DNA from 4 places in the Rhizobium changzhiense genome. Region 1 is predicted to be linked to each of the others. Evidence: predicted binding sites of a transcription regulator. Region 1 holds the regulator's gene; each other region holds the start of a gene.
What was found. The regulator PhoB, encoded in region 1, activates phosphate uptake and scavenging genes when phosphate is short. The targets are predictions, from matches to a motif close to TGTCATNNANCTGTCAT.
Positions count from the first base shown of each region.

Region 1 (7,157 bases):
CTCGCCTCGCTCGAACCGCAGCGGGGCACGAGAATAGGTGTCATAAAGCGGCGTGGCTTCAGCCATTGCGCGATCTCCATCAAAGTTGCCGGGCAATGACTCCGGCTAAGGAAACAGGCCCGAGAAATTAAAAATGCCGCCTTGCGGCGGCGACTGGCACTATTTCCTTTTCGCGCTGCAATGTCAACAAAACTGCGCCCTTAGCCTATGCAGCAAGGGTGTACAGCGGCATTCTCAGTCTTCAACAGGCATTATTGCAGAAATGACACGCAGAGGCAGCAAGTTGGGGAAAACTACGAATTCGATTCATCCGGATTCATGCGACTCTTGTCACGGAGTCAGCCTCACACTAGGTTAAAGATCAATTACTAGACTGCATGCGGCGGAACTAGTCACCAAAATTGATCAAGCGTTTCTTGTTTCGGAGCTCCCGGGACAACGGTGAGGGATTCTGCCATCACCAACGCAAAAGGTGGAGACAGGGCATGAACTGGACAGACGAGCGGGTCGAGAAACTCAAGAAGCTTTGGGCCGAAGGACTGAGCGCCAGCCAGATCGCTGCGCAACTCGGCGGGGTCAGCAGAAACGCGGTCATCGGCAAAGTGCACCGGCTAAGCCTTCCGGGCCGCGCCAAGGCCGGCGGCACCAACACCGCGGCGCGAACGCCGAAACGCAATACATCGGCGCCGCGCGCGCCGAACTACGCCTCCCGGATCACCACCCGCACCGTTACCCGCCAGCAGGGCGCGACGATGCTGAAGGAAGAGATCGAGATCGAAACGATCGAGGAAATGGAATACGTGCCGAGAGGCAATGTGGTGGTGCCGATTTCGCGCCGCCTCGGCCTGACGGAACTGACCGAGCGCACCTGCAAGTGGCCGGTCGGCGATCCGCTGAAGGACGACTTCCACTTCTGCGGCTGCGAGTCCCCCGACAATTCGCCCTATTGCAGCTATCACCAGAAGCTTGCCTACCAGCCGGTCAACGAACGCCGCCGGGCGGCAGCGCGGGCAAGCTGAACGCGGGCAGCCATCGTCAGAATGTAGAAACGGGCCGAGTGGCCCGTTTTCTTATGCGCGGATGGAAGCTCAGGCTTCCCTCCGTCATGCTCGGCCTTGTGCCGAGCATCTGATCACCTCAACTACTTGAGGGAAAACCGTTTATTTTCAGTTGCTTAATTTGGCGTGCGCAGATCCTCGGCACAAGGCCGAGGATGACGTCGCGGGCTTTGCCAGGGCTTTGTCAGCAGGCTCAGATGGAAGCCCTCAGGCTTCCATCGAATAACCGGCGCCGCGGACGGTGCGGATAACGTCCTGCATGTTGGAAAAATTCAGCGCCTTGCGCAGGCGGCCGACATGGACGTCGACGGTGCGCTCGTCGACATAGATATCGTGGCCCCAGACGCCGTCGAGAAGCTGCGAGCGGGAGAAGACCCGGCCCGGCGACGACATCAGGAATTCCAGCAGGCGGAATTCGGTGGGGCCAAGGCGGACTTCGCGGGTCTTGCGATGGACGCGATGGGTCTCGCGGTCGAGCTCGATGTCACCGCATTTCAGCACCGTCGACAACACCTCGGGACGGGCACGGCGCAGCATTGCCTTGACGCGGGCAACGAGCTCGGGGGTCGAGAAGGGCTTGACGACATAATCGTCAGCACCCGTCGACAATCCGCGGACGCGCTCGCTTTCCTCGCCGCGCGCCGTCAGCATGATGATCGGCAGGCGCTCGGTTTCCGGCCGCATACGCAGGCGCCGGCAGAGCTCGATGCCGGAGACGCCCGGCAGCATCCAATCGAGGATGAGAAGATCGGGCGTGCGCTCCTGAAGCCTCATTTCGGCTTCGTCGCCACGAAGGATGGTATCGACCTCGAAGCCTTCCGCTTCGAGATTATAGCGAAGAAGCACGCTGAGGGCTTCCTCGTCTTCAACAACTGCAACTCTCGGGATCATGCGTCTCGATCTCCTCGCGCATGATCCTTAAACCAGGGTGATTTAAGCAATGCATCCTGCGCAAATTCAGAAATTGGCTGCGACCTCTTTGCGCGCCCGGACGGGCGCGCACGCAATTGACTGGTGTGGGCGCTATTCGGTGACCGCGCCGACGGTGTTGGCGCTGTCGTCCTTCGGACGATCGCCTTCCGGCTGCGCACCTGTCGCCATGTAAAAAATCGTCTCGGCGATGTTGGTGGCATGGTCGCCGATGCGCTCGATATTCTTGGCGCAGAAGAGAAGATGCGTGCAGCTGGTGATGTTGCGCGGATCTTCCATCATATAGGTCAGGAGTTCGCGGAACAGCGATGTGTACATCGCGTCGATCTCGTTGTCGCGTTCACGGATCGCATTCGCCTTGTCGGCTGAACGATTGGTGTAGACGTCGAGCACTTCCTTGAGCTGGACGAGCGCCAGTTCGGACAGATGCTCGAGGCCGCGGGCAAGCTTGCGGGGAACGCCGGTGCTTTGGACGGCGATGACGCGCTTGGCCGTGTTCTTGCCGAGGTCGCCGACACGTTCGAGGTCGGCGGCGATGCGGATCGAACCCATGATTTCACGCAGGTCCGAGGCCATCGGCTGACGGCGGGCGATCGTGACGATCGCCTTATCGCCGATTTCGCGTTCGGCGTGATCGAGGATCACATCGTCAGAGATGACCTTCTGCGCCAGCGCGGTATCGCCGTTGACCAGCGCCCGCACGGATTCGCCGACCATCTGCTCGGCCAGGCCGCCCATTTCGGAAATCCGCCTGGACAGGAACTTCAAATCATCATCATAGGCAGAAAAAATATGTGTCGATGCCATGGGGCTTTATCCTCGAATAACGGGAAGGCTTGGTGTCGCCAAAATCAGCCGAAGCGACCCATGATGTAGTCCTGGGTGCGCGGATCGTCGGGATTGGTGAACATCTTGTCGGTGTCGTTCTCCTCGACGAGATTGCCGAGGTGGAACATGGCGGTGCGCTGCGAGACGCGCGCGGCCTGCTGCATGGAGTGGGTGACGATGACGATCGTGTAGTTCTCGCGCAGCTCGTGGATCAGTTCCTCGACCTTGGCGGTGGCGATCGGGTCGAGCGCCGAGCAGGGTTCGTCCATCAGGATGACTTCCGGGCTGACGGCGACGGCGCGCGCAATGCAGAGGCGCTGCTGCTGGCCGCCCGAGAGACCCGTCCCGGATTCGTGCACGCGGTCCTTGACCTCGTTCCAGAGGCCGGCGCGCTGCAGGCTGGTCTCGACGATCTGGTCGAGATCGGCCTTCGACTTGGCAAGACCATGGATGCGCGGACCGTAGGAGACGTTTTCATAGATCGTCTTCGGGAACGGATTCGGCTTCTGGAAGACCATGCCGACGCGGGCGCGAAGTTCGACGACGTCGATATCGGGATCATAGACATCGTCGGTGTCCAGCGTGATCTTGCCGGTGACGCGGCAGCCGTCGATCGTGTCGTTCATGCGGTTGAGGCACCGCAGGAAGGTCGACTTGCCGCAGCCGGACGGGCCGATCAGGGCGGTTACGGTGTTTTCGCGAACGTTCAGGTTCACATCGAAAAGCGCGCGCTTCTCGCCGTAGTAAACCGAGACATCCTGGCCGATCATCTTATACGGGACGTTGCTCATCTTCTGATCCAGCGCCTTCTCAACTGCAGCTTCCGTCAACATGTTCATGATCTTGTAACTCCGTTTACCAGCGGCGCTCGAAGCGACGACGCAAGAGGATGGCGCCCATGTTCATGACGATCAGGAACAGGAGCAGGACGATGATGGCACCCGAAGTACGCTCAACGAAGGCACGTTCGGCCTCGTTGGCCCACATATAGACCTGTACGGGCAGAGCGGTCGAGGGATCGAGCGGTGTCGTCGGCGCATTGGCGACGAAGGCGACCATGCCGATCAAGAGCAGCGGCGCGGTTTCGCCGAGCGCGTGCGCCAGGCCGATGATCGTGCCGGTCAGGATGCCGGGCATGGCGAGCGGCAGCACATGGTGGAACACCATCTGCATTTTCGAAGCGCCGAGGCCGAGCGCTGCGGCGCGGATCGACGGCGGCACGGCGCGCAGTGCCGCACGCGTCGCGATGATGATCGTCGGCAGGGTCATCAGCGTCAGCACCAGGCCGCCGACCAGCGAAGCCGAGCGCGGCAGGCCGATGAAGTTGATGAAGACGGAAAGACCGAGCAGACCGTAGACGATGGAAGGGACCGCGGCGAGGTTGTTGATGTTGACCTCGATCAGGTCCGTCAGCTTGTTCTTCGGCGCAAACTCCTCGAGATAGATCGAGGCGGCGACGCCGATCGGCAGAGAAAGCACGAGCACGATCAGCATCAGGTAGAGCGAGCCGATCAGGGCGACGCCCAGGCCTGCGGCCTCCGGACGGCTGGAATTGCCGTTGACGAAGAGGCCGGTGTTGAACTGCTTGTGGAGAGCACCGCTCGCCTTCAGCTCGTTCATCCAGCCAACCTGCTTGTCGTTGACCTTGCGGTTCTTCTCATCGACCAAGAGGTCGATCTGGCCCTTGTTGGCGCTGTCGACATTGGCGTCGGCGAGCACCGTGACATTGACCGTCTTGCCGATGATCGACGGATCGGCGATCACCATATCGCGCAGCTGGATCGGCGCACTCTTCGACAGCATGGCGGATGCATCGCGCACGTCGGGACGGCTCGAGGCATTGATGTTCAGCTGCTTGACGATCGCGTCGCGCAGGAGAACCGGATAGTTGGCGGCGATCAGCACCGAAGGGTCGGTCGCACGCTTGTTGTTCGGGTCGATCGTCTTCTCGACGAATTCGATCGGCAGGGTGATCGCCGTCTGCTGGAAGGCGGTATAACCTTTGCCGATCACCGTCCACAGCAGGATGAAGAGGAAGACGAGACCGAAGGTGATGGCGGCGATGCCATAGGCCTGGAACCGGCGCTCGGCGGCATAGCGGCGCTTGATGCCAATATCGCGGCGGGCTGGCGCCTTGGAAACGGTGACGCCTGATGTGGGAGAAACAATATCCGTCATTCGTACTGCTCCCGGTATTTGCGCACGATGTAGAGCGCATAGATATTGAGGCAAAGCGTGATGCAGAACAGGGTGATGCCAAGGGCAAAGGCAACCAGTGTCTGCGGCGAGGTGAACTCAAGGTCGCCGGTCAGCTGGTTGACGATCTTGACGGTCACCGTCGTCATCGGCTCGAAGGGGTTGATCTGGATGCGGGCAGCCACACCAGCGGCCAGCACGACGATCATGGTTTCGCCGACGGCGCGGGAGGCAGTCATCAGCAATGCGCCGACGATGCCGGGAAGGGCTGCGGGCAAGACCACTTTCTTGATGGTTTCGGAGCGCGTGGCGCCAAGACCGAGCGAACCGTCACGCAGTGACCGCGGCACGGCGGTGATGATATCGTCCGACAGCGAGGACACGTAAGGGATCAGCATGATGCCCATGACGATACCGGCCGTCAGAACGCTCTGCGCCTGAATGAAATTGCTGTAGTTGCCGGAGAGAAGGCCGCTGACCTGGGCGGAGAAATCGCGCAGGAACGGGCCGACGGTGACGAGCGCGAAGAAGCCGTAGACGATCGTCGGAATGCCGGCGAGCACTTCAAGCAGCGGCTTGGCGATCGAGCGCACCTTCATCGAGGCGTATTCGGCCATGTAGATGGCGGCAAAGAGGCCGACCGGCACGGCGACCAGCATGGCGACCAGGCCGATATAGATCGTGCCGAGCAGCAGCGGGATCAGGCCGAACTGGCCGAAGGACGAGCTGCCGGCGCCGGCAAAGCGCGGATCCCAGACGGTGCCGAAGAAGAAGTCCATGGCGGGAACGGCCGCAAAGAAGCGGGCGGCTTCCGACAGCATGGAGAGCACGATGCCGATCGTCGTCAGAATGGCGATCGAGGAGGCGAGCAGCAGGCCCCAGAGCATGACGCGCTCGACCCGATTGCGGGCACGGAAGCGCGGAGCGATGGAGCGCAGCGCGTAGAAGGCGCCGGCAACGGCGAGAGCGAAGACGATCGCCGTCATGGCGATGCGGCTCGTCATGCTCATGGCGTTGAGCGTCCTGGCGGCGTCGATCATGTAAGGCAGCGGCTGGCTGGCAAGCGGCACGCCCTTTTCGAGGAGCTTGGCCTGCAGCGCAGCCGGATCGTTGCCGACCGCAGCGGTTTCATCCGATGTCAGCATCGTAAGGCCACGGGCAACCGTTGCCACCGTCGAATAGCCGAGATCCTGCTCGACCGAGACTTGAGCCCTGATGTCTTCGGGAAAAGCGCCGCGAACCGAAGACTGGATGATGCCGGGGCTGATGGAGAGCCAGAGGCCAAGGACGATGAGGGCGGGAAGAACTGCCCAGATCGCCGCATAGGCGCCGTAATAGGCCGGCCGTGAATGCAGTGAGGAGGATCTGCCTCCGGCAAGCGCCGTGGCACGGTTGCGCGCGACCAGATAGGCGGCGACTCCGATCACCACAAGGCACAAAAGTATGATGGATGTGCTCATTCGTTACGTCCCCAGGCCCATAGCCCCAAAAAGCCCGGCAGCTTGATCAGCCTGCCTTCAGCTTCCAATCATGGAGAAGGAATTCAACCCTGCAGCTCCGGAACCGCCGGCGCGCAGGGCATAAGCAATGCCGGCGCGGGCCAAAAGGCACCGCGCCGGCAAAAGTCATTACATAGCCTTACCGGCTTCGACGTCCTTGCGGATCGCTTCGCGCTCGGCATCCGGAGCGGCAACCAGGCCGTATTCGACGAGCGGGCTGTCAGGGCCGATCATCTGGTCGGATACGAAGAAGTTGACGTATTCCTTCAGGCCCGGAACAGCGCCGAGATGTGCCTTCTTGACGTAGAAGAACAGCGGGCGGGAAACCGGGTAGGTGCCGTTGGCGATCGTTTCGGTGGACGGAACGATACCGCTCATCGAAGCAACCTTGAGCTTGTCGGCGTTGTTTTCATAGAAGGAAAGGCCGAATACGCCGACGCCGGTCTTGTTGGCGGCGATGCGTGCGAGGGTTTCCGGATAGTCGCCGTCGATGTCGACAGCAACGCCGTCCTTGCGGACTGCGACGCAGGCCTTGCCCTGGGCAGCCTTGTCGGCGATTTCCTTGGCGATGACGTCGGTTGCGCCAGAGGCCTTGCAGCCGGCAGCGAGAACGTTCTGTTCGAAGACTTCGCGGGTGCCGTGCTTT
Region 1 covers NZ_JABFCQ010000001.1:1,303,795-1,310,951, forward strand. The annotation lists gene G9X68_RS06515 (aspartate aminotransferase family protein) at 1-66, opposite strand, end outside; gene G9X68_RS06520 (GcrA family cell cycle regulator) at 486-1,019, shown strand; gene phoB (phosphate regulon transcriptional regulator PhoB) at 1,266-1,949, opposite strand; gene phoU (phosphate signaling complex protein PhoU) at 2,082-2,795, opposite strand; gene pstB (phosphate ABC transporter ATP-binding protein PstB) at 2,840-3,655, opposite strand; gene pstA (phosphate ABC transporter permease PstA) at 3,672-4,994, opposite strand; gene pstC (phosphate ABC transporter permease subunit PstC) at 4,991-6,472, opposite strand; gene G9X68_RS06550 (substrate-binding domain-containing protein) at 6,641-7,157, opposite strand, start outside.

Region 2 (7,157 bases), on a different contig from region 1:
CCAAGGAGCACATCCTGGCCGTTGCCGAATGGCTGAACAATAAGGGTGCGGTCGAAAACGAAATCGCCTATCGCCCGGCGCGCGTGCTGATGCAGGACTTCACCGGCGTTCCCGCCGTCGTCGATCTTGCCGCGATGCGCGACGCGATGGTGTCGCTCGGCGGCGATCCGGAGAAGATCAACCCGCTCGTTCCCGTCGATCTCGTCATCGACCACTCCGTCATCGTCGACGAATTCGGCACGCCGCAGGCTTTCGCCAGGAATGTCGAGCTGGAATACCAGCGCAACGGCGAGCGCTACCGCTTCCTGAAGTGGGGCCAGCAGGCCTTCAAGAATTTCCGCGTTGTGCCTCCCGGCACCGGTATCTGTCATCAGGTCAATCTCGAATATCTCGGCCAGACCGTCTGGACCAAGGAAGAGGACGGCGAGACGATCGCCTATCCCGATACCTGCGTCGGCACCGACAGCCACACGACGATGATCAACGGTCTCGGCGTTCTCGGCTGGGGTGTGGGCGGTATCGAAGCGGAAGCTGCGATGCTCGGCCAGCCGGTGTCGATGCTGCTGCCCGAAGTCATCGGCTTCAAGCTGACCGGCAAGCTCAAGGAAGGCGTCACGGCGACCGACCTCGTCCTCACCGTCGTGCAGATGCTGCGCAAGAAGGGCGTCGTTTCGAAGTTCGTCGAATTCTTCGGCCCCGGCATGGACAACATGCCCCTCGCCGACCGCGCGACGATCGGCAACATGGGCCCGGAATATGGCGCCACCTGCGGCTTCTTCCCGGTCGACGGCGAAACCATCAATTACCTGACTATGTCCGGCCGCACGCATGACCGGATCGCTCTCGTCGAGGCCTATTCGAAGGCGCAAGGGATGTGGCGCGAAGGCGACGGTTCCGAGCTGGTCTTCACCGATACGCTGGAACTCGATCTTAGCGACGTCGTGCCGTCGATGGCCGGCCCGAAGCGTCCGGAAGGCCGCATTTCGCTTGAGCACATCGCGACCGGTTTTGCCGGCTCGATGGATGCCGACTACAAGAAGCCCGGCCAGCTGAACAATCGCTACGCCGTCGAAGGCACGGATTTCGATCTCGGCCATGGCGACGTGGCCATCGCTGCCATCACCTCGTGCACCAACACCTCCAACCCGTCAGTACTGATCGCCGCCGGCCTTCTTGCCCGCAACGCCGTTGCCAAGGGCCTGAAGACGAAGCCATGGGTGAAGACCTCGCTGGCGCCTGGATCGCAGGTCGTCGGCGAATATCTCGCCAAATCGGGCCTGCAGGCCGACCTCGACAAGCTTGGCTTCAACCTGGTCGGCTTCGGCTGCACCACCTGCATCGGCAATTCCGGCCCGCTGCCGGCGCCGATCTCGAAGACGATCAACGACAAAGGCCTTATCGTTTCCGGCGTTCTCTCCGGCAACCGTAACTTCGAAGGCCGCATCTCGCCCGACGTGCAGGCGAACTACCTCGCATCTCCGCCGCTCGTCGTTGCTTATGCGCTTGCCGGCACGGTGCAGAAGGATCTGACCAAGGAGCCGATCGGCGAGGATGAGAGCGGCAACCCGGTCTATCTCAAGGACATCTGGCCGACCTCTAAGGAAGTCCAGGAATTCATCCTGAAATACGTGACCCGCGAACTCTACGAAAGCAAATATGCCGATGTCTTCAAGGGCGACGTCAACTGGCAGGCCGTTCAGGTCCCGCCGGGTCAGACCTATGCCTGGGACGACAATTCGACCTATGTGCAGAACCCGCCCTACTTCGTCGGCATGGGCAAGAAGGGCACCGGTGTCTCCGACATCAAGGGCGCCCGCGTTCTCGGCCTGTTCGGCGACAAGATCACCACCGACCACATCTCGCCGGCCGGTTCGATCAAGGCGGCATCGCCGGCCGGTGCCTACCTCATCGGCCATGACGTTGCCGTTGCCGACTTCAACCAGTACGGCACGCGCCGCGGCAACCATGAAGTGATGATGCGCGGCACCTTCGCCAATATCCGCATCCGCAACCACATGCTCGGCCCGAACGGCAAGGAAGGTGGCTACACCATCCATTACCCGTCGAAGGAAGAGACCTCGATCTACGACGCCGCGATGCAGTACAAGCAGGAAGGCGTGCCGCTCGTCATCTTCGCCGGTGTCGAATACGGCAACGGCTCCTCACGCGACTGGGCTGCCAAGGGCACCAACCTGCTCGGCGTCAAGGCAGTGATCGCTCAGTCCTTCGAGCGCATCCATCGTTCGAACTTGGTCGGCATGGGCATCATCCCCTTCGTCTTCGAAGAGGGCACGACCTGGCAGAGCCTCGGCCTCAAGGGCGACGAACTCGTCACCATCGAAGGTCTGGAAAAGATCAAGCCGCGCGAGAAGAAGATCGCCAGGATCACCTATGGCGACGGCACCGTGAAGGAGGTTCCGCTGCTGTCGCGCGTCGATACGCTCGACGAGGTGATCTACCTCAACAATGGCGGTATCCTGCAGACGGTTCTGCGCGACCTCGCTGCCTGATTTTTAAGAGACTCCCATGATAATGGCCGCCGGAGAGCAATCTCCGGCGGCTTTTCTTTGGTGCGACGATAGTATTTGGACGGGCTCACGATGATTTGTTTTACGCAAGTTCCGGTCGAGCTGCGTCTCACCCGTTCGTGACTTTTCGTTTGGACCCGGAAGGATTATTCGTACGTTCATATGTCAGGGCCGCCGGTTCAAACATGCCGTCGGCGCTGAAAAAGAGGTGCAGGTGAATGTCCCCCCGTTTTTTGCTTCCGCTAATCGCCGGCGTTGTTCTGTCGGGCCCGCTGCAGGCCGAAGACGGCACGCCGAAAGGTGTCGTCGAACTCTTCACGTCGCAGGGCTGCTCCTCCTGTCCTCCGGCTGATGCCGCGTTCCGCAAGCTGGTGAACCAGGGCGATGTCATCGCGCTCGCCTATCATGTCGATTACTGGAACTATCTCGGCTGGGCCGATACGCTGAGCTCCAAGGAAAATACCGAGCGACAGTATGGCTATGCCAAGACGATGGGCCGTAGCAACGTCTACACGCCGCAAGCCATCGTCAACGGACGCGACCATTTGGCCGGCGCCGATCTGAATGGCATCAACACCAAGATCGACACCTATAGCAGCGAAGGCAATGGGCTGACCGTTCCGATCAGCGCCGCGATGCGCGGCGACGAGCTGGAGATCAAGATCGGCGCGGGACAGGGCAAAGCCAATGTCGTGATGGTCTATTTCGATAAGGAAAAGACGATCGACGTCGAAAAAGGCGAGAACAGCGGCCAGAAGCTCTCCTATCTGCACAGCGTCACCAATGTCGAAACCGTCGGCATGTGGGACGGCAAGGCAACCAGTCTGACGCTGCCGGCCAGCGTCCTGCAGCGGCCGCAGCTCGAGGGCTGCGCGATCCTGCTGCAATCGGCGACCGCAGACGGCGATCCGGCCGCGATCCTTGGCGCGACCGTGGTGATGGCTGGCAAAAATATCTGAGATTCCATCCGGTACGGATGAAGAACCGGGCGGCCCGGCTGAGCGTATTCGGGGCTGGGGTTAAGGTCGATACGCTCCGCCGGGCCCTTTGGCGCGCTGGCGCCAAACCGGGGATTCATAATTCTCCTGCAAATGAGGCGCTGTTTTGACTGAAATGCGGCGCTGCGGAGAAAGCGGTAGCGCTATCAGCTGCGGCCGAATGTGACGGGCGGTACTCTTGCAATTTGCGGCGGCTCGGGCAAACTGTCACCCTCCTGTCACACGCGGAGGCCTTGTGAGACTGATGACAGATCAGCCGGATTTGCGACACGGCGAAAGCCGTTCCGTCGACCATAGTTCCTCAGTCGTCGTCGATCTCAAGGAATACAAGCAAAGCAAGGACCCGCTTCCGGTGACCTTCCATCGGCGCGAACTGGATGCGATCCTCTGGATCTACGGCCGGATGGTCGGTGATGGTGAATGGCGCGACTACGCTATCGATCACTTGAAGGACAGGGCGGTCTTTTCCGTTTTCAAGCGTTCCGGCGAAATGCCGCTGTTCCGCATCGAGAAAAACCCGAAACTCGCCGCCAAGCAGGGTGCCTATTCCGTCATCAACACCAACGGTACGATCCTGAAGCGCGGTCACGAGCTGAACCAGGTGCTGAAGGTGTTCGACAAGGCCCTGAAGCTCGTCGACAAGTAAGCCGGATTACAGCGTGCCGGGATAGACGGACGGGTCCGGATCGGTGCTCATGCCTTCGCCGAGCGCGCGCTGCATGAACATCGTATCCAGCCAGCGGCCGTGTTTGTAGCCGGTGCCCCTCATCAGACCGACCTCTTCGAAGCCGGCCGTGCGATGAAGCGCGATCGATGCGGGGCTGGCGCCGCCGATGACGGCCGCCATCTGACGGAAGCCGAGGGTGGTGCAGCGGATGATCAGTTCGGCGAGCAGCGCCTTGCCGATGCCGCGGCCGCGGGCTTGCGGCGCCAGATAGATCGAATCCTCGACCAGCCAGCGATAGGCAGGGCGCGTACGAAAGGCTGAGGCATAGGCATAGCCGAGCAGAGTTCCATCCGCATCGGTTGCGGCAATATAGGGATATTGCTGGCCGACGATCGCCGAAAAACGCAGTGCCATCTCGGCCTCGGAGGGTGGGACGATCTCATAGCTCGCGACGCCGTTCAGGACGGATTCGCGATAGATATCGGCAATGGCGGGAATATCGGCGTTCGAAGCATCGCGCAGGAGGAAGGACATTCGGCAGTATATCCATAAGGGCGGCAAGGGCTTTCTAAAACCATTCCGTGAAAGCCCGCGCAACAAAAAAGGCGGCCGAAGCCGCCTTTTCCATCTCAGTCTGCCCTGCTTATTTACGGTTGCCCATGAACTGCAGCAGGAACATGAAGAGGTTGATGAAGTCGAGATAGAGCGTCAGCGCGCCCATGATCGCCTTGCGGCCGGCCACGGCGACGTCATCGGCTTCCAGATACAATTCCTTGATCCGCTGCGTATCGTAGGCGGTAAGGCCTGCGAAGATCAGCACGCCGAGTACCGAGATCGCGAACTGCACGGCGGACGAGGCCAGGAAGATGTTGACCAGCGAAGCGATGATCAGGCCGAAGAGACCCATGATCAGGAACGAGCCCATCGCCGACAGATCACGCTTCGTCGTGTAGCCGTAAAGCGACAGCGCGCCAAAGGAGGCGGCGGTGACGAAGAAGGTCTGAACGACGCTCTGGCCGGTGTAGATCAGGAAGATCGACGAGAGCGACAGGCCAACGAGCGCCGCGTAGACCGCAAAGGTCGTCTGGGCGGCGGCCACCGTCATGCTATGGATCCGGAAGCTCAGGAAGAACACCAGAGCCAGCGGCGCCAGAATGACCACCCACTTCAGCGGGCTCACATAGATCGCCTGACCGAAAGCGGTCAGCTCACCATTGGCGAAGGCGAATTGGAACGACAGATATGCGGCCACACCGGTGATCGCCAGACCCAGCGCCATCAGGTTGTAGACCTTGAGCATATAAGCGCGCAGGCCTTGATCAATCATCTCGCCGGTCTGAGCGCGGCTTTGATAGTTACGAAGATCAGCCATAGTTTCCTCTTACAAGCTCCGATGGAGATACGGTGTCGGGGTTTTCGACCCGGGCGCCGCTGCGGAGCTCCAGCATGCCTGCGGATAATATGAGGCTTTCGCCCTTTGCAAACAAGAGGCTTGCAAAGGCTCTGTCGGTTAAATCGCCGTAAGGTGAAGGGTTTGGGTGCCGCTGCCCGGTCAAAGCTCGCGCAAGACGGGGGCTGCCTTCTGTCCGAGGATGCGCCAGGTGCCGATCAGGCCGATGCCGACGGTGAGTACTAGCGCGGTCACAAGCGTCAGTCCCGCCACGTCGGGCAGAAAGGTCGACGGCAGACGCATGATGCGGGCGACGATGAACCAGGCGGCGACGCTACCGGCGATCAGCGCGAAGATTGCGGTCGCAAGCCCGAGGATCAGATATTCGTAGCTGAAGGCGCGGATCAGCATGGCGCGCGTGGCGCCGAGCGTCTTCAGCACCACCGCGTCGTGGGTGCGCGCCCGGTTTCCGGCGGCAAGCGCGCCGGCAAGGACGAGAATCGAGGCGATGAGGGCGACGGAGGCTGCGGCGCGGATCGCGGTCGCAAGCTGTGCGACCAGCTGGTTGACGATATCGATCGCGTCCTTGACGCGCACACTGGTGATCGTCGGATAGGTGTTGGTGACGGATTTCAGGATCGCCGCATCTTCGGCCGGTGTCGAAGAAGGATCTGTCAGCGTCGCCAGCCACGCATGCGGGGCGCCGCGGAAGGTATTCGGCGAGAAGACCATGACGAAATTGATCGACAGCGATTCCCACTCGACGCGGCGCAGATTGGCGATCTTCGCCGTGATGTTGCGGCCGAGCACGTTGACGGTCACCGTATCGCCGAGCTTGAGGCCGAGTTCATGCGCCTCTTCCGAGGAGAAGGAAACGAGCGGCTCGCCGCTGTAATCCTTGTCCCACCATTTGCCTTCGGTGAGGGCAGCGTTTTCCGGCAGGGTTTCGGAATAGGTGATGCCGCGATCGCCGTTCAGCACCCAGCGGCCAGCGGCCGGCACGTTCATCTTGCTGACGTCCTCGCCGTTGAAGGCGATGATCCGGCCGCGCAGCATCGGCACTTCGACGAGTTTGCCCTGCGGCGCTTGGCCTTGGACGAGATCGCGGAAGGCGCCGACCTCGGCGCTCTGGATATCGACGAAGAAGAAGTTCGGCGCACCCTCGTTCATGCGGCCGGTCAGTTGCTGGCGCAGGTTGCCGTCGATCAGCGTCAGCGTCACCAGCAATGCCAAGCCGAGGCCGAGCGAGAGCACGACCGAGGGGGTCAGGGCGCCGGGGCGGTGGATGTTGCCGATCGCAAGCCGCAATGCCGGCGAATTGACGCGCGGGCTGCGGCGCGCAAGCCAGGCGATCAGCGCGGCGACCAGGCGCAGCGCGACGAAGGCGAAGACAATCGCGCCGACGAAGACGACGGCGATGAAGCGGTCATAGGCGGTGAGGATGGCAAGCCCGGCAAGGCCGGCCATGAACAGGGCGGCAAGCAGGATGTAGGGCCAGGAGGGCAGGTGGCGGGCCTCGAAGCCCTGCTCGCGGAAGAGTGCGGTCGCCGGCACTTCGCGGGCGTGGCCGAGCG
Region 2 covers NZ_JABFCQ010000005.1:290,338-297,494, forward strand. The annotation lists gene acnA (aconitate hydratase AcnA) at 1-2,510, shown strand, start outside; gene G9X68_RS24225 (DUF1223 domain-containing protein) at 2,747-3,487, shown strand; gene G9X68_RS24230 (DUF2794 domain-containing protein) at 3,771-4,172, shown strand; gene G9X68_RS24235 (GNAT family N-acetyltransferase) at 4,179-4,727, opposite strand; gene G9X68_RS24240 (Bax inhibitor-1/YccA family protein) at 4,837-5,565, opposite strand; gene G9X68_RS24245 (ABC transporter permease) at 5,746-7,157, opposite strand, start outside.
Region 2: G9X68_RS24230 (DUF2794 domain-containing protein) is a predicted target of PhoB. The motif match lies at 3,732-3,748, and genes of this name have one in related genera.

Region 3 (7,157 bases), on a different contig from region 1:
GAACGGAACGTTGGCATCGCCGTTGATCGTAGAGACGACGGCGGTCTTCTTGCCGGCCGAACCGAATTCCTTGATCTTGGAAACTTCGGTCTGCCAGTCGGAGAAGCCGAACGGCGTGTAGTTGGTCATGATGTCTTCTTTCGGAATACCCTTCGAAATCAGGTATGCCTCGAGAATCTTGTTGGTCGTGCGCGGATAGACGTAGTCCGTACCTTCGAGAACGAAGCGCTTGACGCCTTCTTTTTCCATCAGGTAGTCGACAGCAGGAATGGCCTGCTGGTTCGGAGCAGCACCGGTGTAGAAGATGTTGCGCGAGGACTCTTCGCCTTCATACTGGACCGGGTAGAAGAGGATCGAGTTGGTCTCTTCGAAAACCGGCAGAACGGACTTGCGCGACGAGGACGTCCAGCAACCGAAGACGGCGGCAACCTTGTCCTTCTGGATCAGCTCACGTGCCTTTTCGGCAAACAGCGGCCAGTCGGAAGCCGGGTCGACGACGACGGCCTCGAGCTTCTTGCCGAGAAGGCCGCCCTTCTTGTTCTGCTCGTCGATGAGCATCAGCATGGCGTCCTTGAGCGTGGTCTCGGAGATGGCCATGGTGCCGGAGAGCGAGTGCAGAATGCCGACCTTGATCGTGTCATCGGCGGCAACTGCACCGCTAAAGGCGGCCGACGCCGCCATGATCGCGCCGAGCGCTGCGCCCGTAATAGTGGATTTGAGATTCATCTGGTTGAACTCCCCTCTTCTTGTTCCGCAACAGACCGGAAACGGAGATTAACTGTTGCTTAAAGAACTATCGGGTGCTGCAGCGCGAAAACACATACGTCGATTGACGTAGGCGCGGGGGTCAAACAGGCAGGCCAGAGAAGGAAGGGCATCCCTGCAGCAGGATGCCCCGTCTCGATGGCGGAAATTATCCGTCGATCGTCAAAGTGACTGATGTCGGGCCGTAGGAGAGGCTTGCCTTGTGGCCGGAGACCGTGACCTTGCCGAAGGTGCCGGTCACGGCACTCGCCTTCAGGATTTCGATCTTGGTTCCGGGCGTCGGGACGTAACCATCGACCAGCGTCACCTCGAGGTCGCCGGCCAGCGCCGCCTTGCCCTCGATGACCAGCGTGCCCGCGCCGTTTTCGCCCAGCGCCGGCTTCGTCGTGGCATTGGCGAACTGTTGATAATCACCACTCACGGTCAACGGCTTGTCGGCCGCCAGAACGAGCGAACCGCCATTGACCTTCAGCCCGCCGGTACCGAAGGCCGACGGCGAGCCGGCCACCAGCGCGCCCTCTTCCAGCACGGTGCCACCGGTATAGCTGTTGGCGCCTGACAGCCCGAGGATGCCGTTGCCGCGCTTCACCAGCCTACCCTTGCCGGTGATGTCGTTCCGCCAGGTATCGATCGCATTGAAACCGCCCTTTACCGCGTCCATCGTCACAGTCACGTCCTGTTCGAACGCACCGTAACCGTCGGCGGCGGCAAAGAGATTGAGACGGCCGTAACCTTCCGCATCGTCAAGGAGCGGGTAGCCGGAGGCGATCTCCGTCGTCTTCAACACGGCGCGGCGCTGTTCGCCATCGAGATAGGGCAGACGCGTTTCGAGGAGCGCTTCGGCGCCCTGCGGCACGCGCGCCGGCTGGTCGGTCGCATGGATCGTCGGCAGGCCGTAGCTCAGCCGCTGCAGCACGTAAGCGCGATTGGCGTCATGATCAGCGAAGCGATCTGTAGCCAGCGGTGCCGCATGGGCGGCAACCTCGAGCGCACCCGCATCCGCAACGCCTGATTTGGCGATGAGCCATGCCTGCGCTTGGGCGTAGGCATCGCTCTTCAATGCTGAATTGTCGGCCTTGTTCAGATTGTAGACGACCGTGGCGATGCCGAGCATCCGGCCGCCCATCACGTCGAGAGGAGAATGCATGCCGGCGAGGATGCGGTCTTCGCCCAGTTCGCTGGCGCGCGTGATCATTTCCTGAAAGCGCTGCGGTACGAGATAGGCCATGGCGAGCGCATCCCGCCAGGCTTCCGCCGTATGCCCGCTCGGGAAACCGCCGTCTTCGACCGGCTTGCCGCTTTTGGCAGGTTCCAGCGTCGGGACGACCGACACATCCTGGCTCCAGCGATAGGGACGGCCATATTTGAAATAGCGCTTGGCAGGCTCCGTCGAGCCGTCGCCGCTTGCGGCGTTGATGAAGTCGATTGCAAGGCCCATGTCGGGATTGGCATCGGTCTTGTTTTCCGTGTCCGGCTTGCTGCCGGCGCCGCGATTGTTGCCCTTGTCGTCATATTTGACCGTCACCGCGTCGGCCGCCACCTCGGTGATCGTGGTGGTCTGCTTCGAGCCGGCCTTCCAGGCATCCGTCAGCGGACCAAGGCCATCGACGATACTGGCATTCTTGCCGCGCCGATCGTCGAGATAGGCGGCCACCGCCTGATCGGCCGTCCGCGCCCGCGTCGCATTGACGACATAGGCAATATTGGCGTCGTGGACCGCCTGGTTGACGATGTGGCCGTCGGTCTTGCTGGCGGGAATACCATCCCAATCCGTCTTGGCGACTGCCGGGCAATTGTCCTTGGCCGGGGCTTCGACACCCGCATCGACGAAAGGCGTGCGCGGGGTCCAGATTTCGAGGAAGCCGGAGAGGAGGTGAACGGCGGCGTTGGTGTCCACCGTCGAGAAGCAGGCGTCACCACGCTTGTTGGTGTTTCCGGCCTGCGCATAAGGCGCTTTCGCCGCCGTGGCCTGCTCGGCGCTGGCAAGCGATGGCACGATCGAAAGAAGGCAGACGAGGGCTGTGCTCAGACGGCAAAGGCTTAAAACAGACATGGTGATACCCGAAATGGTTGAACGAACGCCGGGAGAGTTAGAGCTCTCATGTGACAGATCAATTGCAAAAATATTGCCATTCTGTGAACCAGTCGGTGCCTGCCTCTTGCCTTTCCCAACCATCCCGCCAAAACTGCCGGAGAGACGATGAGCCCAACCGGAATGTCGGAAAGGAAGACATGGCAGCGCGCCAACGCATCATTCCGGTGAGACGCGAATATAATCGCTGGGTCGCCAACCAGACGCTGGAAGATTACGCGCTGCGCTTCACTGCCAAGAGCGCCCGCCATTTCTCCTCGCAGCGCATCTCGCAGACCGCGATCGGCGCGATCTCCTTCCTGGCGCTGGAGGCGATCGGCGGCGCGATCACCCTCTCCTACGGCACCACCAACGCCTTTTACGCCATTGTCGTCGCCTCGATCGCCATGCTGGCGATCGGCCTGCCGATCAGCCGCTACGCCATCCGCCACGGCGTCGACATCGATCTTCTGACGCGTGGCGCGGGCTTCGGCTATATCGGCTCGACCATCACTTCGCTGATCTATGCGAGCTTCACCTTCATGCTGTTTGCGATCGAGGCATCGATCATGTCCGGGGCGCTGGAGCTCACCCTCGGCATCCCGCTCTGGATCGGCTACATCATCAGCGCCGTCATGGTCATCCCCCTGGTGACGCACGGCGTGCGGCTGATCAGCAAGTTCCAGCTAATGACCCAGCCCTTCTGGATCGTGCTGAATATCCTTCCCTTCATCTTCATCGCCTTGCTGGATTGGGAAAAATTCGATCTTTGGCGTGCCTTTGCCGGCATCCGCCATGCCTCCGGCCCGCCCGGCACAGTCGCCGAATTCGATCTGGTGGAGTTCGGCGCTGCTTCTGCCGTCATCCTGGCGCTGATGTCGCAGATCGGTGAACAGGCCGACTTCCTGCGCTTCCTGCCGCCGGACCCGCAGCGCAAGTGGCGCCATCGCCTGGCGATCTTTCTCGCCGGGCCCGGCTGGGTCATCATCGGCGCGCCGAAGCTGCTTGCCGGCTCCTTCCTGGTCGTGCTGACCTTCACCTCAGGCGTCCCCCTCGATCGCGCCGCCGACCCGGCGCAAATGTACCTGACCGCCTTCGGCTACATGGTCCCCTGGCATAATGCCGCACTGCTGTTGATGGCCGCCTTCGTCGTCGTCTCGCAGCTGAAGATCAATGTGATGAACGCCTATGCCGGCTCGCTCGCCTGGTCGAACTTCTTCTCGCGGCTGACCCACAGCCATCCCGGCCGCGTCATCTGGCTGGTCTTCAACGTTGCAATCGCCCTGCTTTTGATGGAACTCGGCATCTACCGGCTGCTGGAGGAGACGCTCGGCATCTTCTCGATCATCGCCATGGCCTGGCTCTGCACGATCTCCGCCGATCTCTTCATCAACAAGCCGTTGGGGCTGGCTCCTCCCGGCATCGAGTTCAAGCGCGCCCACCTCTACGACATCAACCCGGTCGGCCTTGGCGCCATGACGCTGTCGGCGACGGTGTCACTGATTGCCCATTTCGGCGCCTTCGGCGAGATCGCCGCCTCGCTCGCGCCCTATATTACCCTCGTCATCGCAGTGGTCGCCTCGCCTGTCATCGCCTGGGCGACGAAGGGCAAGTTCTATCTCGCCCGCAAGCCGCGCCAGAGCTGGAAGAACCTGACGAACATCACCTGCTCGGTCTGCGAACATCCCTTCGAGCCGGAGGACATGGCCTGGTGCCCGGCCTATGCCGCACCGATCTGCTCGCTCTGCTGCTCGCTCGACAGCCGCTGCCACGACATGTGCAAGCCGGCTGCCCGTTTCAACGCGCAGGTCGGCACCGTCGCCAAGGCGCTGCTGCCGGACGCCATTCTGGGGAAGCTGACGACGCGCCTTGGCCGCTACGGCATCGCCGTCGTGCTGGCATTGACCGCCATCGGCGCAATTCTGGCGATGATCGCCCATCAGGTCGCCTCCGCCTCGCCCGAGACGGGTGAGGTCGTCAACCGCACCATCCTCATCGTCTTCTTCGTCTTCTCGGTGATCTCAGGCGTCGTCTGCTGGTTCTATGTGCTCGCCCATGACAGCCGCGTGGTTGCCGAGGAGGAATCCTCACGCCAGAACACGCTGCTGCTGAAGGAAATCGCCGCCCACAAGAAGACCGACGCCGCCTTGCAGAACGCCAAGGAAACCGCCGAGGCCGCCAACCGCGCCAAGAGCCGCTATGTCGTTGGGCTCAGCCATGAATTGCGCACGCCGCTGAACGCCGTGCTCGGTTACGCCCAGATCCTCGAACGCGACGAGACCATCCCAGCACCGCGCCAATCCTCGATCAAGGTCATCCGCCGCAGCGCCGAACACCTCTCCGGGCTGATCGACGGCCTGCTCGATATCTCCAAGATCGAAGCCGGCCGCCTGCAGGTCTATTCCAACGAGATCAACATCCAGGATTTCCTCGACCAGATCGTCGATATGTTCCGCCCGCAGGCGCAGGCAAAGGGGCTTGCCTTCATCCATGAGCGCGCGCCGGCCTTGCCGCAATTCGTCCGCACCGACGAAAAGCGCCTGCGCCAGATCCTCGTCAACCTGCTCTCCAATGCCATCAAGTTCACTGACGAGGGCAGCGTCACCTTCGATGTCGGCTATCGTAGCCAGGTCGCGACCTTCACCGTTGCCGATACCGGTCGAGGCATCACGGAGAAAGACCTGCCCCGTATCTACGAACCCTTCCAGCGCGGTGAGGCCGAAAGCGTGCGGCCGATGCCGGGGCTCGGCCTCGGCCTCACCATCACTCGGCTTTTGGCCAATACGCTTGGAGGCGAGATTTCGGTTTCGAGCATAAAGGACGAAGGCTCAACCTTCCGCGTCCGGCTGATGCTGTCCGCCGTCATGCGTGCCGTGGCCGCCGCGCCGCAGGAGAAGCGCGTTGTCGGTTATGACGGCCCGCGCCGCACGGTCGTCGTCGTCGACGATAACGAGGACCACCGCGAGATGATGCGCGAGATCCTGGCGCCGCTCGATTTCATTGTGCTGACGGCGGCAGGCGGCGGCGAATGCCTGACGCTGATCGAGGGCATCATGCCGGACCTTTTCCTCGTCGATATTCTGATGCCCGGCATGAACGGCTGGCAGCTCGTCTCGCGTCTGCGCGAGGCCGGCCAGACGGCGCCAGTGCTGATGCTCTCGGCCAATATCGGTGACGCGGCCGTTCTCAGCGACAGCGACGACAGCCACAATGATGCGATCGGCAAACCGGTCGACATCCGCCAGCTGCGCGACAAGCTCGCCCTGCATCTTGGCCTGACATGGATCTATGCCGATGCCGCGCCAGCCGTTCCTGTCAAGATCGAAGCGCCGATGCTGAGCCCAGGTGCTGCCCATGTGCAGGAATTGCTGCGGCTCGGCGAGATCGGCTATATCAGAGGCATCGAGGCCAAGCTTTCGGACCTTGCCAAGGTGGAGGCAAATCAGCCATTCACGGAGGAACTTCGCGCCTATGTCGCCGCCTTCGACCTCGCCGGCTTCATGGCCTTCCTGCACGACTTCGACGAAAAGGTGGAATCCATTGGCTGAGCCGGCCCTCCCCCGCGACATCGTTCTGCTCGTCGACGACTCGGCCGAAGCACTCGGCTTCATGACAGACGCGCTCGAACAATCCGGCTTCTCCGTGCTGATCGCCACATCGGGCACGGCGGCACTTGGTATCGTCGAGCGCATCACGCCCGATCTCATCCTGCTCGACGCGGTGATGCCGGGTATGGATGGCTTCGAGACCTGCCGCCGGCTGAAGGCGAATGCCGCGGTGGCGCAGGTGCCTGTCGTCTTTATGACCGGCCTGACCGAGACCGAGCATGTCGTGCACGCGCTGGAATCCGGCGGCGTCGATTATCTCAGCAAGCCGATCAACATCGATGAACTGCGCGCCCGCATCCGCGTCCATCTGCGCAACGCTCGCTCGGCCCAAAGCGCCCGCATCGCCCTGGACGCAGCCGGCCGCCATCTGCTGGCAGTCAAGGGCGACGGCGCCATCCACTGGTCAACGCCGCAAGCGACACGGCTGGTCAATGCCGCCATGGGCAGCGACGACGGCATGGAAATCGTCGTCCGCCATATCGCCGGCTGGATGCGCGACCGCGTCGCCGCAGTGCGCGACGGCATCATCTCGATCGCCCATGCCGGCCAGGCAGCGTTGCAGCTCGCCTTCCTCGGCGCAATCGGCCCTGACGAATATCTGTTCCGCCTCACCGCCGCCAGTCAGCGCAGCGACGACGAGGTGCTGCGCCAGCGCTTCTCGCTCACCCAGCGCGAATCCGAAGTGCTGCTCTGGATCGCCAAGGGCAAGGCCA
Region 3 covers NZ_JABFCQ010000008.1:137,793-144,949, reverse strand. The annotation lists gene urtA (urea ABC transporter substrate-binding protein) at 1-726, opposite strand, end outside; gene G9X68_RS29400 (acid phosphatase) at 914-2,818, opposite strand; gene G9X68_RS29395 (hybrid sensor histidine kinase/response regulator) at 2,998-6,384, shown strand; gene G9X68_RS29390 (response regulator transcription factor) at 6,377-7,157, shown strand, end outside.
Region 3: G9X68_RS29400 (acid phosphatase) is a predicted target of PhoB. The motif match lies at 2,869-2,885, and genes of this name have one in related genera.

Region 4 (7,157 bases), on a different contig from region 1:
AGGTTCGGCACGCCGGGCTTGGAAGTGAAATCGTCCATTTCGTTGTTCAGCAGCACACCGGTGCCGGGCGCTACGACGCCGGCACCGAAGGAGCCATTCAGCGTATAGGTGACGGCGACCGCATTGCCCTCGTCGTCGATGATCGAATAATGCGTCGTCTCGTTGCTTTCCTTGCCGCCGAGCGGTTTCAGGTTCGCCGAGGTGCCGGCCTTGTAGGGATCGATCTTGGCGGCAATTTCCAGAGCATATTTCTTGTCGAGCAGCTTTGTGACCGGGTTCTCGACGAAGTCGGGATCGCCGAGTGCTGCATTGCGGTCGACATAGGCATAACGCATCGCCTCGACCATGATGTGCACGGTTTCGGCCGAGTTATAGCCCAGATAGGAGAGCGGATAGCCTTCGAGAACATTGAGGATCTCGCAGGTGATGACGCCGCCGGAGGAGGGCGGCGGCGAGGAGATGATGTCGTAGCCGCGATAATTGCACTCGATCGGCTTCAATTCGCGCACGGCATATTGCTCGAAATCCTCCTTGGCGAGGATGCCGCCCTTGGCCTGGCTCGCCTCGACGATCGCCTCGGCGGGCGCGGCCTTGTAGAAGGCGTCGGGGCCTTTTTCGGAGATGCCTGACAGGACTGCGGCAAGGTCCGGCTGCTGGAGTTTTTCGCCGGATGCATAGGGTTTGCCATCAGGTTTCAGGAAGATCTTTGCCGTGGCTTCATCCTTGGCGAGGCGCTTGGCGTTGCCGGCGAAACTTGCGGCGTCGCCCTGTTCCAGCGTGAAACCTTCCTTGGCGAAGCGGAGCGCCGGTGCGATCAGTTCTTCGCGCGGTTTGGTGCCGTATTTCTCGCGCGCGGTCTCGAAGCCCATGACGGAGCCCGGCACGCCGACGGCAAGATAACCGTCGAGGCTGGCGCGCGGCACGATATCGCCCTTGGCATCGAGATACATGGTCTTGGTGGCGGCAAGCGGCGCGCGTTCGCGAAAATCGAGGAAAGTCTTGGTGCCGTCCTTCAGGCGGATGGTCATGAAGCCGCCACCACCGAGATTGCCGGCCGAGGGATAGACGACCGCCAGCGCATAACCGACGGCGACCGCCGCATCGACTGCATTGCCGCCGCCTTTCAGCACCTCGACGCCGACATCGGTCGCCAGATGCTGGGCGGTGACGACCATGCCGTGCTCGGCTTCGACGGGCGCAGGCGAGGCGGCAAAAGCCGAGGTCAGGCTCAGCGACAATGCTGATATGACGGAGATCGTCCCGATATGCAGGCGGCTCATGATTTCCCCTCCTATGGACAATGATGGAAAAACATATGGGACTGCCTGGGCCCGAGGCAATGCAAGGGGTTGGCTTTAAATCATGTCGCGCAAAAGCGTGCGCCGGGTTTACGACGACGATATGCGTAAAAACAAAAGTTAAAGCGTCAGGAGTTCGGCGAGTTTCCGGTTGGTGTCGTCGTCAGGCCGCGGTCGAAGGACATGCGGCCCTTGGCCGGATAGTGATACAATTCAATATGCTACAGCGTGTTTTGCGCGTCTGAAAAGACACGCGGCGCAGCAGGCGCCAGCGCCGGCGCGGTTGCGACCGTCCGATCGCGTGAGGTGGCGGCAAGCCTCGCTTCGGCCTTGCGGGCGATGGCCTGCAGGTCGCGCGGCTTGCCGGCGATCTTTTCCATGGCGGCGATGGCGACATCGGTCGCGAGATAATCCGGTTTGTGGCCGACGCCCCTGACGGTGATGAGTTCGGAACCTGATATATCGCGGGCAAGGCCGCGCGAATGCAGGTGCTCCCAGACGATCTCGTCGCGGTCGCCCGTTATGATGACGGTCGGCGCGGTGATCTGCGAATAGAGCAGCGACTGCTCCTTCACATAGGCGAGCAGTCTTTTGAAATCGGCGGCATTGTTGTGGAAGGCGCTGGGGCGCAGCACCAGCGACGGACCGGTTTTTTCGATGTAGTCGGCCGGGCGAGGATTGGGACGGAAGACATTCAGCGTGCCGCGCTCCAGCCGGCTCAGCCCGAGCGGCACGACGATCGCATGGTTGAAGAGCCAGCCGACGATCGGCACTGTCGCCACATGATAGTACCAGTCGATGCCGCCCGGCCAAGGATGGGTGGCGGGCGCGAGGAAGAGTAGGCCGGCGGTCTTGTCAGGATGGCGCAGGCCGAAGGCGGCGGTGATCGCGCCGCCGAAGGAATGGCCGACGATGATCGCCTTCTCGATGCCACGCTTCTCCATCAGCCTGGCGATCGCATCTGCCTGGCCGGAGGGGACGGCGTTCTCAGGGCCGCCGCGTTCGGAATAGCCATGACCGGGACGATCGACAAACAGCATTTCCGCTCGGCCTTCGAGTGCGGCGCGGAAGGCAACGACCTGGTCGAGCAGATTGCCGCTGGCACCGTGAATGAAGACCAGCGCCGGCAGATCCGCATTTTCGGGACGCTCGACGTGGACGGCATTCATGCGGTAGCCGCCGACATCCGTCAGTTCGCCGATATTCGGATAGGCGTGTTCGAATTGCCGCGCCTTATAAGTGGAGTAACCGATAGCGGCGGCGAGCGGGGCGAGAAGAGCGGAAACTTCTGCAAGCATGATCTCAACGAGCGATAATTGCGGGACGTCCTGCGAGCGGACAACCGCCACATCGTTCCCTCTCTATTCTAAAATTGTGCAGCGTGATCCGACGTCAAGATCGCTGACCGGGAATCAGGTGCGGTTGCCGGCAAGTTTTTCCGCAAGCGTGTTGGCCTGTTCCTGCGCGGTGCGTTCGGCGGGATAGATATCGAGAAAACGCTCCCACGCCTTTAAGGTCAGCTGGTCGTTGCCGGAATTGCTGAGGATCGCCGCCATGCCGGAGAGCGCGCCGAAATGGCGCGGCTCGAGATCGAGCACACGTTCGATGTCGGACATCGACTTGCGATAATTTCCCATGACGAAATTCAGCGTGGCGCGGCGGTTCCAGCTTTCGGCATAATCGGGCTTCAGCGCGATCGCTTCATCGAGGAAATCGAGGGCGGCCGGATTGCGCTTTTCCTCGATCGCCTTGTCGGCCCACTGCATCAGCAGATTGATGGTAGCGCTGCCGGAATCGTTCCATTCCATGCGGATTTCATTGGCGATGCCGCTGGCCTTTTCGGGATCGCGTTCACGCTTCAGCTGGCTGAAGAGCTGGTCGATGTGCTGCTTCGGCGAACTGTTGGCATCCGCCTGCTCGACGATGACGTCCTTTTTCGCGGCGGCAACGGGCTCTTCCGCGGCGGCGGCCGGAAAGGAGGAGGTGAGGAAAGTGAGGGCGAGCGGCAGCGCCGCTGATGTCAAAGCAAAAAAGCGCATGGCGGACATATTAGCCCGCCAGCGCTGAAGATCAAACAAATTTGACGTGATCACCGGAGCGACCCACCGGATATCTGCCGGCGCAAGCGCACGCGGCAGGGCGATCCGGACGCGCGAAATCAGCCCTGACGAGCCTTGAAGCGCGGGTTCAGCTTGTTGATGATGTAGATGCGGCCCTTGCGGCGAACCAGACGGTTGTCACGGTGACGAGCCTTGAGCGACTTGAGCGAATTCTTGATCTTCATTTTTCTGATCCGCGATCTCTATGGGGGAATTCACATTCGCCCGTATCTTTAACAATCAAAAGCGCGCCATCGGGCGCGCTGTTTAGGTGGGGAGCAGATACCTCTTCACCTTTTCCGTGTCAACCACATGAAGGTGTTTTTCCCAAGGCGTCGCGGTGTTTTCTCAGGCTAAAACCGGCGATTTCGGCGTCAAGGTGGTGACATGGCCCATCTTGCGGCCGGGGCGCCACTCGGTCTTGCCATAGAGATGAACCAGCGTCTCGGGGCGCCGCAGCCAGTCGGGAACGGCAAGGATATCGTCGCCGATCAGGTTCTGCATGACGCAGTCGGAATGGCGCTCGGCATTGCCGAGCGGCAGGCCGGCAACGGCGCGGATATGCTGCTCGAACTGGCTGACGACGCAGGCGGCTTCCGTCCAGTGACCGGAGTTGTGGACACGCGGCGCCATCTCGTTGGCAATCAGACCGCCATCGGCAAGCACGAAGAATTCGATGCCGATGACGCCGACATAGTTCAATGCGGCAAGGATTTTCTCGGCCGATTGCCGCGCGGCGTCCGCCGCCGGCGCGGAGATCGCGGCGGGAACCGTCGAGGTGTGGAGGATACCGCTGCGGTGGACATTCTCGGCGGGATCGAAGCAGACGACCGTACCGTCGGTAGCGCGGGCAGCGATGATCGAGACCTCTCGCTCGAAGGCGACGAAGCTTTCGAGGATGAGCGGCACGCCGCCAAGTGCCGCATAGGCGCCGTCGGGGCTGTCTGCGGCCGAGCGGAAAACCTTCTGGCCCTTGCCGTCATAACCGAGACGGCGGGTCTTCAGCACGCCCTGGCCGCCGAAATCCTTCAGTGCCGTTTCGAGATCGGCCTGGCTGTCGATCGCATGGAAGCGGGCAGTGGTTATGCCACAGCCGTTGAGAAAGCGTTTTTCGACGAGACGGTCCTGGGCGGCTTCCAGCGCCTTCGGCGGCGGATAGACGGACACGCGCGCCGACAGCGTTTCGGCGGCTGCAACGGGCACGTTCTCGAATTCGTAGGTGACGACGTCGCAGATATCGGCGAGTTCGGCCAGTGCCGCCGGATCGTCATAGGCGGCGGTAATCTGCCGGTTGGCGAGCTGGGCGGCCGGGCAGTCTGCCTGCGGCTCGAGGATGACCGTGCGAAAATTCAACCTGGCGGCGGCAATGGCCAGCATGCGGCCGAGCTGGCCGCCGCCGATAATGCCGATCGTTCTTGCCGTCATAGATCGTCCATCGGGTATTCGGCGACGGCAGCACTCTGGCGCTCGCGCCATTCGTCGAGCCGGTCGGCGATCTCTTCGTCGGAAAGGGCAAGCACCGCGGCGGCGAGAAGGGCGGCGTTGACCGCGCCGGCCTTGCCGATGGCGAGCGTACCGACAGGAATACCGGCCGGCATCTGCACGATGGAAAGGAGGCTGTCCTGGCCGGACAGGGCTTTCGACTGGACCGGCACGCCGAAGACCGGCAGCGGCGTCATCGCGGCGGTCATACCCGGCAGATGGGCGGCGCCGCCGGCGCCGGCGATGATGACCTTGAAGCCCTCCGCGCGTGCGCCCTTGGCGAAATTGACCAGCCGGTCGACTGTGCGGTGCGCTGAAATGATGCGCGCGTCATAGGGAATTTCCAGCGCCTCCAGCGTGTCGGCGGCGTTTTTCATGGTCTCCCAGTCGGACTGGCTGCCCATGATGATGGCGACGGGCGGTCTGTCTGTCATCGTTGCTGCTCTTCCCTCTCAGGCGATGATGTCAGGGATGATCTGATCTTCCAGCTTGGAGAGCTTGTCCTTGATAACGAGCTTCTTCTTTTTCATGCGCTGGATCCGCAGAGCATCGCATCCGGTCTGGATCATGGCGTTGATCGCGGCGTCGAAATCCTCGTGCTCCTGGCGCAGACGCGCCACCGTGAGCCTGATTTCCGCCTGTTCCTGATCGGCCATATGCATTCCCCGTTATCGTCCCTGGACCTTGTCCGATCTGGCGATGATTTCCGCAAGCTCCTATCACCAAATACAGGTAACGGCTAGTTAGTCTTGATCATGAAATTGCCATCCAGTCTTCATCTTTTGGCCTTCGACAAGCCTTCAAAAATGTGTCACAGTCCCGCCCGTTGACACCTTGATCCCCGACGATGTTGGCCGGGGAGGGTAAGAGGAAGGAAGGGTCATATGACTGTTCAAGCTCATCTTGAGTCACTCCAGAAAAAGCATGTCGCTCTCGAGGAGGAGTTGCACGCGCTCAGAACATCTCCCTCTATTTCCGATACGGAACTTGCCGAATGCAAGCGCCGCAAGCTGCGCATCAAGGACGAGATTCAGCGTCTTAAGTCATCCGTCCACTAGTCTTCCCAAGGGTCGCCGGGCGATCATCTTGCGCAACAAGGTAAATCCATCCATTCCACCAAAAATTTGCAAGAACCGGTGATTTGACACCATATTTGCGCCAGTCCGATGCATCCGGCATCGTGGCTGGCGCTTTTGGGTCGCCACATCTCACATCGCATTCCTTGTGATTTGCATCGTATTCCCAAATCTCATGGGAACGTGCATCAGGCCCAGAACTGATCCAGCCACAAATTGAGCTTGTCGAAGCCGCGGTTGTTGACCGTGTAGATGCGTTTGGTGCCTTCCGAGGTCACGGAAACGAGATTGCTGTCGAGAAGCGCCTTCAGGTGCTGCGAAACAGCAGGACGGCTGATCGGCAGGCCTTCGGCGAGCTCATTGACCGTCCGTGGCGCGCGACGCAATTCCTCCAGCAGAAACCGCCGGTTCGGATCGGCAATCGCAGAGAACGGGTCTGTGTTCGACATGGCGGCAACGCTACGTCAAACAGGCCGTGCCAGCAAGGAAATTGTGCATTGCAGCGTGCAGCCATTCAAAGTGCTACAGCGTCATTTGCGCTCTTGAAAAGACGCGCGGCGCTGTAGGGCCGCTTACCAGCCAAAGCCCTCGCGCAGGATCAGGAAGGCGGCGATCAGAGCCATTGCATACATGAAGGGGTAGAAGATCTGTGGCTTCATCCGGCGCACGCACCAGGCGCCGGCAATGGTGGCGAGCGGGGCGAAGGGCAGAAGCGTTGCGGAGGTCGCAAGGTTCTGGGTGCCGAGTTGGCCGAGCGCGAAATAGGGGACCAGCTTGATGGCGTTGAGGATCGCGAAGAAGCGCACGCTGGTGCCGGTATATTCGCGTGGCTGCAATTTGAGCGGCAGGGCATAGATCTGGAAGGGTGCGCCGCCGGCATGGGCGACGAAGCTGCCGTAACCGGAGAATGTGCCCCAGAGGCTGGCTGCTACCGACCGCTGGCCGCGCGGTGGGGCCACCTTGCCGGCGCCTGGGCCGAAATTGCTCCAGAAATAGCGCAGGCAGAAGAGGATTGTCACCGCGCCGATGACGATGCGCAGCATGTTGCCCGGAACCAGCGCCGAGGTCGCCCAGCCTAGCGCAATGCCGAAGACGGCGCCCGGCAGCATGATCTTCAGCGTCGTCCAGTCGCCATGCTTGCGCCAGATGACGAGCGAGATGACGTCCATGAAGACCAGGATCGGCAGCAGGATCGCCGCCGC
Region 4 covers NZ_JABFCQ010000010.1:21,635-28,791, forward strand. The annotation lists gene ggt (gamma-glutamyltransferase) at 1-1,280, opposite strand, end outside; gene G9X68_RS30460 (alpha/beta fold hydrolase) at 1,520-2,596, opposite strand; gene G9X68_RS30465 (tetratricopeptide repeat protein) at 2,711-3,346, opposite strand; gene ykgO (type B 50S ribosomal protein L36) at 3,457-3,582, opposite strand; gene G9X68_RS30475 (5-(carboxyamino)imidazole ribonucleotide synthase) at 3,746-4,822, opposite strand; gene purE (5-(carboxyamino)imidazole ribonucleotide mutase) at 4,819-5,313, opposite strand; gene G9X68_RS30485 (YdcH family protein) at 5,332-5,535, opposite strand; gene G9X68_RS30490 (YdcH family protein) at 5,764-5,937, shown strand; gene G9X68_RS30495 (ArsR/SmtB family transcription factor) at 6,144-6,404, opposite strand; gene G9X68_RS30500 (sulfite exporter TauE/SafE family protein) at 6,528-7,157, opposite strand, start outside.
Region 4: G9X68_RS30485 (YdcH family protein) is a predicted target of PhoB. The motif match lies at 5,642-5,658, and genes of this name have one in related genera.